2 regions of the Methylobacterium sp. GC_Met_3 genome follow, and region 2 is predicted to be linked to the other one. Evidence: predicted binding sites of a transcription regulator. Region 2 holds the regulator's gene; the other holds the start of a gene.
The links. Region 2 encodes PhoB, which activates phosphate uptake and scavenging genes when phosphate is short. Its sites were predicted from a motif close to TGTCATNNANCTGTCAT; they were not measured.

Region 1: a site for PhoB is predicted at 2,800-2,816, ahead of OXS27_RS24235 (alkaline phosphatase D family protein). Genes of this name have one in related genera too.

Annotation. Positions count from the first base shown of each region.
Region 1 covers NZ_JALNUL010000031.1:43,837-48,248, reverse strand. The annotation lists gene OXS27_RS24245 (rhomboid family intramembrane serine protease) at 1-304, shown strand, start outside; gene OXS27_RS24240 (CBS domain-containing protein) at 436-867, shown strand; gene OXS27_RS24235 (alkaline phosphatase D family protein) at 1,190-2,758, opposite strand; gene OXS27_RS24230 (patatin-like phospholipase family protein) at 2,997-3,983, opposite strand; gene hisI (phosphoribosyl-AMP cyclohydrolase) at 3,980-4,402, opposite strand.
Region 2 covers NZ_JALNUL010000005.1:204,664-209,075, forward strand. The annotation lists gene OXS27_RS10060 (protein-disulfide reductase DsbD domain-containing protein) at 1-1,849, shown strand, start outside; gene phoB (phosphate regulon transcriptional regulator PhoB) at 1,985-2,680, opposite strand; gene phoU (phosphate signaling complex protein PhoU) at 2,818-3,537, opposite strand; gene pstB (phosphate ABC transporter ATP-binding protein PstB) at 3,652-4,412, opposite strand, start outside.

The DNA.
Region 1 (4,412 bases), on a different contig from region 2:
GATCTCGGCCCTGATGGCGGCTGCCGCCCGGTTCGTGTTCCAGCCGCCGGCCTCCGGCTATGGCGGTCAGCCCTGGCAATTGCCGCCGCACCGGCCGGTCGAGACCATCCCCGAACTCCTGCGCAACCGGACGGCCGTCTCCTTCCTGGCGATCTGGCTCGTGACCAACCTGCTGTTCGGCCTCGTGAGCGTGCCGCTGGTGGGCGAGAGCGCTTCCATCGCGTGGGACGCGCATCTCGGCGGGTTCATCGTCGGCTTCCTGCTGTTCCCGTTCCTCGATCTGCGGGAGACGCCGCGGGCCTGACCACCTTGCCAATCGGGCGAAACGGCCACACACTCGCCGTATTGTGAAGGAGCCGGGGCCAACCCGGCCGACAGCGCAATCCCGGTGTCGCAGGTTGACGGCGCACCGGACGCGTTACACGGGAGAGAGCCATGACCGTCGCACGCATCCTTGCCGAGAAGGGCAGCTCGGTCGTGACCGTAGCCCCCGACAAGACCCTCGAGGAGGTCATTCAGATCCTCGCCGACCGGCGCATCGGCGCCCTGGTGGTCGCTCAGGACGACGGGTCGGTGGCCGGCATCATCTCCGAACGGGACATCATGCGGGCGTTGGCCGGCCACGGGGGCTCGGCCTTCGACGCGCCGGTCTCCGCGCACATGACCGGGAATGTCACCACCTGCGGGCGGAGCACGACGATCGAGGAGGTCATGACGCTGATGACCGAAGGCCGCTTCCGCCATGTGCCGGTCTGCGAGGACGGGCGCCTGATCGGGCTGGTCTCGATCGGCGACGTGGTGGCGCGCAAGATCGCCACCGTCGAGGCCGAGCATCAGGCGCTGCGGGATTACATTACCATGGCGTAGGCGGGCTGCGGCTCTCCCTCTCTAGCCCGCTACGAGCTGAGCTATCCAGGTCTGAGGTGTTAGTAGGCCCACCGGCCAGCCTGAAGAGGCACGGGTCCCCTCTCCCGTGCGGGAGAGGGACAGGGTGAGGGTCGAGAACTTTCAGACCGAGGCGCGCCCCGTCGGCACATCGATCACGTGCTCGATCCTGAGAGTTCTCATCCCTCACCCCAACCCTCTCCCGCTCGGGAGAGGGGGCCTGTTGCGCCCCTACATCAACGGTGTGCCCCGCACCTGCATCGCCCGCAGCCAGCGGGGCGAGGGAAGGGAGGATTGTCCATCCTCACGCCCGCATGGGGTCCAGCGTCACATGCCAGAGATCCGCGTCCGCCGCGTCCTTGAGCGTCACCGTCATCTGCTCGGTCTGGCCGTCGACCGCGACATGGCCGAAGAACTGGTAGCCGGAGGCCGGTGACAGGTTCACTTGGCCCTTCTCAGGCGCCTTCACGAAGCGCAGCTGCGGCCCGAAGGTGTTGTCGAGCGCGTTCGGCCCGAACGTGCCCGCGTGCAGCGGCCCGGAGACGAACTCCCAGAACGGCTCGAAATCCTGGAACTGGGCCTTGTTGGGGTCGTAGTAATGCGCGGCCGTGTAGTGCACGTCGGCCGTGAACCACACCGTATTGCGGATGCCCGCGCTCTTGATGAAGCGCAGCAGGTCGGCGATCTCCAATTCGCGCCCGAGCGCCGGCCCGTCGCCTTGCGCCACCGCCTCCGAGCCGAAGTTTTTATCGACGTCGTACGTCACCACGAGGCCGAGCGGCATGTCGGCGGCGATCACCTTCCAGGTGGCGCGGGATTCGAGCAGCGCCTGCTTCAGCCACGCGATCTGCTTCGGCCCCATGAAATAGGAATCCGGCCCGTAGGCCGTCTGCGTGTTCTCGCCGTTCGGCCCCCGGTAGGAGCGCATGTCGAGCATGAACACGTCGACCAGCGGGCCGTAGCCGATCTTGCGGTAGACCCGGCCGGGCTCGGACGGCTCGAACCGCATCGGCATGTATTCGTGGAACGCGCGTGCCGCGCGCAGCTGCAGGGCCAGCACGTTCGGATCGGTGTATTTCTTCTTCAGGTGCTCGGCCCGGGTCAGCGGCTCGCCCGGCCACCAGTTGTTGGTGACCTCGTGGTCGTCCCACTGCGCCAGGATCGGCACGGCGGCGTTCATCGCCAGCACGTTGCGGTCGGTGAGGTTGTACTTGTGCCGGCCGCGGATTTCTTCGAGGGTTTCGGCCGGCTTGGCGACGGCCTCGGTGACGCGGTTGCGCCAGAGGCTGCCATCGGGAAGCTTCACTTCGGCCTGGATCGGCCCGTCGGCGTAGATCGTGTCGCCGGAATGGATGAAGAAGTCCGGCCGGTTCTTCAGGATGGCGGAGTAGATCGTCATGCCGCCGCGAGACTCGTCGATGCCCCAGCCCTGGCCCGCCGTATCGCCCGACCAGCAGAACGAGACCGAGCGCCGATCCGCGGGCGCGGTGCGGAACCGGCCGACCTGGGCCGGCCCGACGATGGTCGGCGCGGCAATATCCTGGAGGCGGACGCGATAAAAAATGTCCTGGCCCGCCGGCAGGCCGGTCAGCGCCACCTTCACGGTGCCGTCGGTCTCGGGCAGCGCGTCGGCGAAGACGCCCTGGATGTTGGAAAAACTCTCGGTGGTCGCCCACTCGATGATCGCCCGGGCCGGCCGGTCGGAGCGGGCCCAGACCACCGCCGAGTCGGTGCCGACATCGCCCGATTGGAGCCCGTGGGTCAGGAGCGGCCGGTCGGCGGCCCGGCTCAGGCCGGGGCGGGCGAGGCCGGAGGCCAGCCCGACGAGGCCGGCGCCTCCGGTGAGCAGGATCTGACGGCGACTCGTAGACATTGGAACCCCTCCAAATGGTGGGGCGCCCATCGCAGGCCGGCGCGACAGAGGGATGACGACGGATGCGCTAGGGCCTTCTCAGTTTTTCCAGCCCATCTCCTCATCCTGAGGTGCGAGCGCAGCGAGCCTCGAAGGAGGGCTCCAGCCAGCCCCGCGATCCCTGGAGCCCTCCTTCGAGGCCCACTGACGCGGGCACCTCAGGATAAGGGGGGTTGGATTGGATCGTCCACGCGAGCCCTCAAGCCCGCGCCTCAGCCCCCGCTACCACAGCCCGGATCCGCGGCAGCGCCGCCCGCGCCGCTCGATAGCCGATCGCGATCCCCTCATCCGCCCGGTGGAAATCGAACAGCCCGAACGCCGCCACGTCCGGCCCGATCGCCACGTCCGGCGGGTCGCGCTCCAGCCGGGAGCGGGAGATCCGGTCCTGGGTGATGTTGAACGCGTCGAGCACCACCCGGGCGAGGCCCGGCACGGGGATCTCGGGCTCCGGGCGCGGAAACCCCCGCAGGCGGTCGCGCAGCGTGGTCAGGAAGCCGCGGCGGGGGACGTAGGCCGGCACTTCCCGCACAACCGGGCCGCCGGTATCGCCGTTGAGGTTCACGCAGATCACCAGATCGGCACCGAGCGCCCGGGCCAGGGCCACCGGCACCGGGTTGACCAGCGTGCCGTCCATCAGCACCCGGCCCGCATGGGTCACTGGCGGAAACAGGCCGGGGATCGCGTAGGAGGCGCGCACCGCATCCACCGCCAGCCCCTCGGTCAGGCACACCTCCGCGCCGGTACCGTACTCGGTGGCGACGCAGCCGAAGCGGATCGGCAGACGCTCGATCCGGCGCTCGCCGAGATCGGCGTGGAGCCGCTGGCGCAGGCGGTTGCCGGCGATCAGGCCGGAGCCCGGAAGCCGCGGATCGATCAGACCGACCACCCGGCGCCGGGTCAGGGCCCGCGCGAAGGCCTCCAGCCGATCGAGGCGCCCGGCGGCGTAGCAGGCCCCCACCACGGCGCCGATCGAGCAGCCCGCCACCACGGTCGGGTGGATGCCGGCCTCCTCCAGGGCGCGCAGCACGCCGATATGGGCCCAGCCCCGGGCCGAGCCGCCGCCCAAAGCCAGCCCGATCCGCGGCCCCGCCTTCGGCAGGGGCCGAATCGGCTCGACGGCGCCGGGCAGGAAATACGGAACGGCGGGACACTCTTGCCACCCGGTCGCGGCAAGGGTCGCGGTCATGATCCGGAAAATTCCAGGGTGACGCGGCCGTCCGGTTGCCGGACGACCCCCCGGTAGAAGCAATCCCGCCGGCCGGTATGGCAGCAGCCGCCGTCGCCGCCGACCTCCACGCGGATCAGCAGGGCGTCCTGGTCGCAATCGACCCGCATCTCGACGACGCGCTGGATCTGGCCGCTGGTGGCGCCCTTGTGCCAGAGTTCGGCCCGCGAGCGCGACCAGTACCACGCCTCGCCGGTCTCGATCGTGCGCGCGAGCGATTCGGCGTTCATATGGGCGAGCATCAGCACCCGGCCGTCCCCCGCATCGACCGCGATGCAGGTGATCAGCCCGTCCCGGTCGAAGCGGGGCGTGAAGGCTTGGCCTTCCTCGACCGCGGCGCGGGGGCCGGGGGGCTCGAAGGCGATGTCGCGCGCGGTCATGGCGTGAAGA
Region 2 (4,412 bases):
GAACTACGGCTACGAGGGTGAGGTCACGCTCCTCGTCCCCGTGACGCCGCCTCCGAGCCTCGATCCGGCCAACCCGGTGCAGATTCAGGCCAAACTGACCTACCTCGTCTGCGAGACCGAGTGCGTGCCGGGCTCCGCGGATCTCGCCCTCACCTTGCCGGTGGGCGAGCCGCGTCCCGACCCGGACAACGCAGTCCTGTTCGTCCGCGCCCGGGCCGCCCTCCCCACCCCTGCGCTCTGGCCGCTGAGCCTGTCGAGCCAGGGCGACACCCTGCAGCTCGATTTCGCGGCGTCGGGGCTCAAGCCCGACACGATCCGGAACGCCGCCTACTTCCCGTATGCCGAGACCGCGATCGACAACGCGGCCGCGCAGCTGATGGCGGTCGACGGCACCGGGCTGCACCTCACCGTCGCGCGGAGCAGCCCGACCGAAGCGGCGCCCACGGCCCTTCCGGGTGTGCTGACCCTGGACGAGGTGACGGAATCCGGCAGCCGCCGCCTCGCCTTCGCGTATGGCGACGAGCCGGTGCTTCCGACCGCGACCGCTCCGCCGGACCCCGTTGCGGCGAGTCCGACCGGGGCCGCCGCGCCCGAGTTCGATCTGCTGACGTTTGCCGCGGCCGCCGCCTTCGCCTTTCTCGGCGGCCTCATCCTCAACCTGATGCCCTGCGTCTTCCCCGTCCTGTCGATCAAGGTGTTGAGCCTCGTGCGGCATGCGGGCGAGGGTCCGGCCCGCCTGCGCCTGCACGGCTTCGCCTATACGGCCGGCGTGTTGGCGAGTTTCCTTGGTCTGGCTGGAGTGCTCATCGCCCTGAAGGGCGGAGGGGCGGCGATCGGCTGGGGGTTCCAGCTGCAATCGCCCCTGGTCGTGGCCGGGCTCGCCTATTTGCTCTTCGCGATGGGCCTGAACCTGTCCGGCGTGGTCGAGGTCGGAGGACGGCTCGCGGGTGTCGGCGATCGCCTGGCCCGACGGTCTGGCCTGAGTGGGTCGTTCTTCACGGGCGTGCTGGCCACGCTGGTGGCGACGCCCTGCACGGCGCCGTTCATGGGCTCGGCAGTCGGCTTCGCGCTGACCCAGAGCGCAGCCGTGGCGCTTGCTGTGTTCGCGAGCCTCGGGCTCGGCCTCGCTCTGCCGTTCTTGGCTCTCACTCTCTGGCCCCCGGCCCTCCGGGCGCTGCCGCGGCCGGGTGCCTGGATGGAGACGCTCAAGCAGGTGCTCGCCTTCCCGGTTTACGCCACCGTGGCCTGGCTGGTCTGGGTCCTGGCGCAGCAGGTCGATCCGCGCGGCCTTCTGGCGGCCCTGATCGGCCTCGTGCTGGTGGGTTTCTCTGCTTGGGCCTGGGAGCGCGGGCGCGCCGCCGCCCCCGGGGCACGCCGGATCGCGCAGGTCAGTGCGGCGCTCGCCCTGATCGCCGTGGTGGCCCTCGTGTCCACCCTCCCACAGGACCGTGCCACGCCGACTGCGCAGGCCGCCGCCGGCGGGATCGAGCCGTTCACGCAGGCCCGCCTCGACGCTCTGGCGGCTGCGCACAAGCCGGCCTTCGTCAACATGACCGCCGCGTGGTGCATCACCTGCGCGGTCAACGAGACGACCTCCCTGTCCACGAAGGCCGTGCGGGCCGCGTTGGCCGAGCGGGGCATCACCTATCTGAAGGGTGACTGGACCAACCAGAACCCTGAGATCACGCGCCTTTTGGAGAAGCACGGCCGGAGTGGTGTTCCGCTCTACCTGCTCTACAAAGGTGCCGGTGAGCCCCAGGTGCTGCCCCAGATCCTCACCGAGGGCACGGTGCTCCAGGCTCTGGCCTCCGTGCCGGCCGCTAACCGGAGCGCTGCGCTCATCCGCTGATCGGGGTTCCCAAAGGGCGGCTGCCCTTTGGCAGGGTGTCGGGGCGGAGCCCTGACGCTCGGGCTTCGTCCAACATCAGGGCTCTGCCCTGCACCCGCAAAAGGTCTCGACCTTTTGAAACCGGGACTTGGCGACTCAGGCTTCGAGGGAGAAGGTTTCGTCGAAGGCGTAGCCGGAACCGCGCACCGTGCGGATCGGATCGGTCTGGCGTGGGCCATTCAGCGCCTTGCGCAGGCGTCCGACATGGACGTCGACGGTGCGCTCGTCGATGTAGACGTCGTGACCCCAGACCCCGTCGAGAAGCTGCTCGCGGGAGAAGACCCGGCCCGGGGCCAGCATCAGGAATTCGAGCAGCCGGAACTCCGTGGGGCCGAGGTGCAGCTCCTCGCCGGCCCGACGCACCCGATGGCCGGTGCGGTCCAGTTCGAGGTCGCCGGCGGCCAGACGATCGGAAACATGGGCCGGTTTGGCCCGGCGCAGGAGCGCGCGGATGCGGGCGAGCAGTTCCGGAACCGAGAACGGCTTGACGATGTAATCGTCCGCGCCCGTCCCGAGACCGCGGATCCGGTCACCTTCTTCGCCCCGGGCGGTCAGCATGATCACCGGCAGCCGCTCGGTCTCCCGCCGGGCCCGGATTCGGCGGCAAAGCTCGATTCCGGACAGGCCGGGCAGCATCCAGTCGAGCAGGACCAGGTCGGGCATGCGCTCGGCCAGGAGCAGTTCCGCATCGTCGCCCCTTGCCGCTGAATCCACCAGGAAGCCCTCGGCTTCCAAGTTGTAGCGCAGCAGCGTGGTCAATGCCTCCTCGTCCTCGACGATCAGGACTTGCATACTCACCTTCGATGACCCGTTCTCGCGGCGGACGCGGCAATGGTGCCGGAGGCTCCGCCCAGCCTCAACCCAAACCGACCGTCACGGCGGCGACGCCCCCAGGGACGCCCCCAGGATCCTGCGCTCCGGGAAGCGCTTCACGGCGCCAGCCCCCCATCCACCGTCACGTAGTTCGACGCATCGTTCTTCGGTCGCTCGCCGGCGAGCGTCTCGCCCGTGGCGAGGTAGTGGATCGTCTCGGCGATATTGGTCGTGTGATCGCCGATGCGCTCGACGTTCTTGGCGCAGAACAAAAGGTGCGTGCAGAACGAGATGTTGCGCGGATCCTCCATCATGTAGGTCAGGAGCTCGCGGAACAGGGAATTGTACAGCGCGTCGATCTCGCCGTCGCGTTCCCACACGTCGTGGGCCGCCTCGATATCGCGGCTCGCATAGGCGTCCAGCACGTCCTTCAGCTGGCCCTCCGCGAGGTCGCTCATGTGGCGCACGCCAAGCACGATCTTCTGCGCCGGCGCCTGATCGGAGATCGCCACGACGCGCTTGGCCACGTTCTTGGCGAGATCGCCGATCCGCTCCAGGTCGCCGGAGACGCGGATCGCCGAGATGGTCTCGCGCAGGTCGATCGCCAGGGGCTGCCGCCGGGCGATCAGCAGGACGGAGCGCTCCTCGATGTCCCTCTGGAGGGCGTCCAGGCGCTTGTCGGCGAGGATCACCGCCTGGGCGAGCCCGTCGTCGCGGCGCACTAGGGCGTCGGTCGCCTCAGTGGTCATCTTCTCCGCCACGCCGCCCATCTCCGAGATCGAGCGACGGAGGTTTTCGAGATCGGTGTCGTAGGAGGTAACGATATGGCCGGGCATGAGTGGATCCTTCGATGGGGGCCAGGACGTGCGATCCCACCCGGTTGCCGCGATCCCGCCCGGCCGCCGCGGCGCCCGGGTCGCGATGGCGCGGAAACCGGTCTTCGAAACAGCTTAGCCGAAGCGGCCGGTGATATAGTCCTGCGTGCGCCGCTCGGTCGGGTTCATGAACATTTTTTCGGTTTGTGAGAATTCAATCAGCTCGCCGAGATACATGAAGGCGGTGAACTGCGAGATGCGCGCCGCCTGCTGCATGTTGTGCGTGACGATCGCGATGGTGAATTCGTCGCGCAGCTGCTCGATCAGCTCCTCGATCCGGCCCGTCGAGATCGGGTCCAGCGCCGAGGTCGGCTCGTCGAACAGGATCACCTCCGGGCGCTGGGCTACGGTGCGGGCGATGCACAGACGCTGCTGCTGCCCCCCCGACAGACCCATGCCGGACTGCTTGAGCTTGTCCTTGACCTCGTCCCAGAGCGCCGCCTTGCGCAGCGACGCCTCGACCCGGTCGTCGAGCTCCGATTTCGGCAGCTTCTCGTAGAGGCGGATGCCGAAGGCGACGTTGTCGTAGATCGACATCGGGAAGGGCGTCGGCTTCTGGAACACCATACCGACCCGGGCGCGGAGATCGTTGAGATCGACCTTCGAATCCAGGATGTTGACGCCGTCCAGCAGGATCTCGCCCTCGGCGCGCTGCTCCGGATAGAGGCTGTAGATCCGGTTGAAGGTGCGCAGCAGCGTCGACTTCCCGCAGCCCGACGGGCCGATCAGGGCGGTCACCTGCCGATCATGGAAGTTGAGGTTGATGTCCTTCAGGCCGTGGAACTGGCCATAGTAGAAGTTCAGCCCCTTCACGGCGATCCGGACGGGCGCCTTGG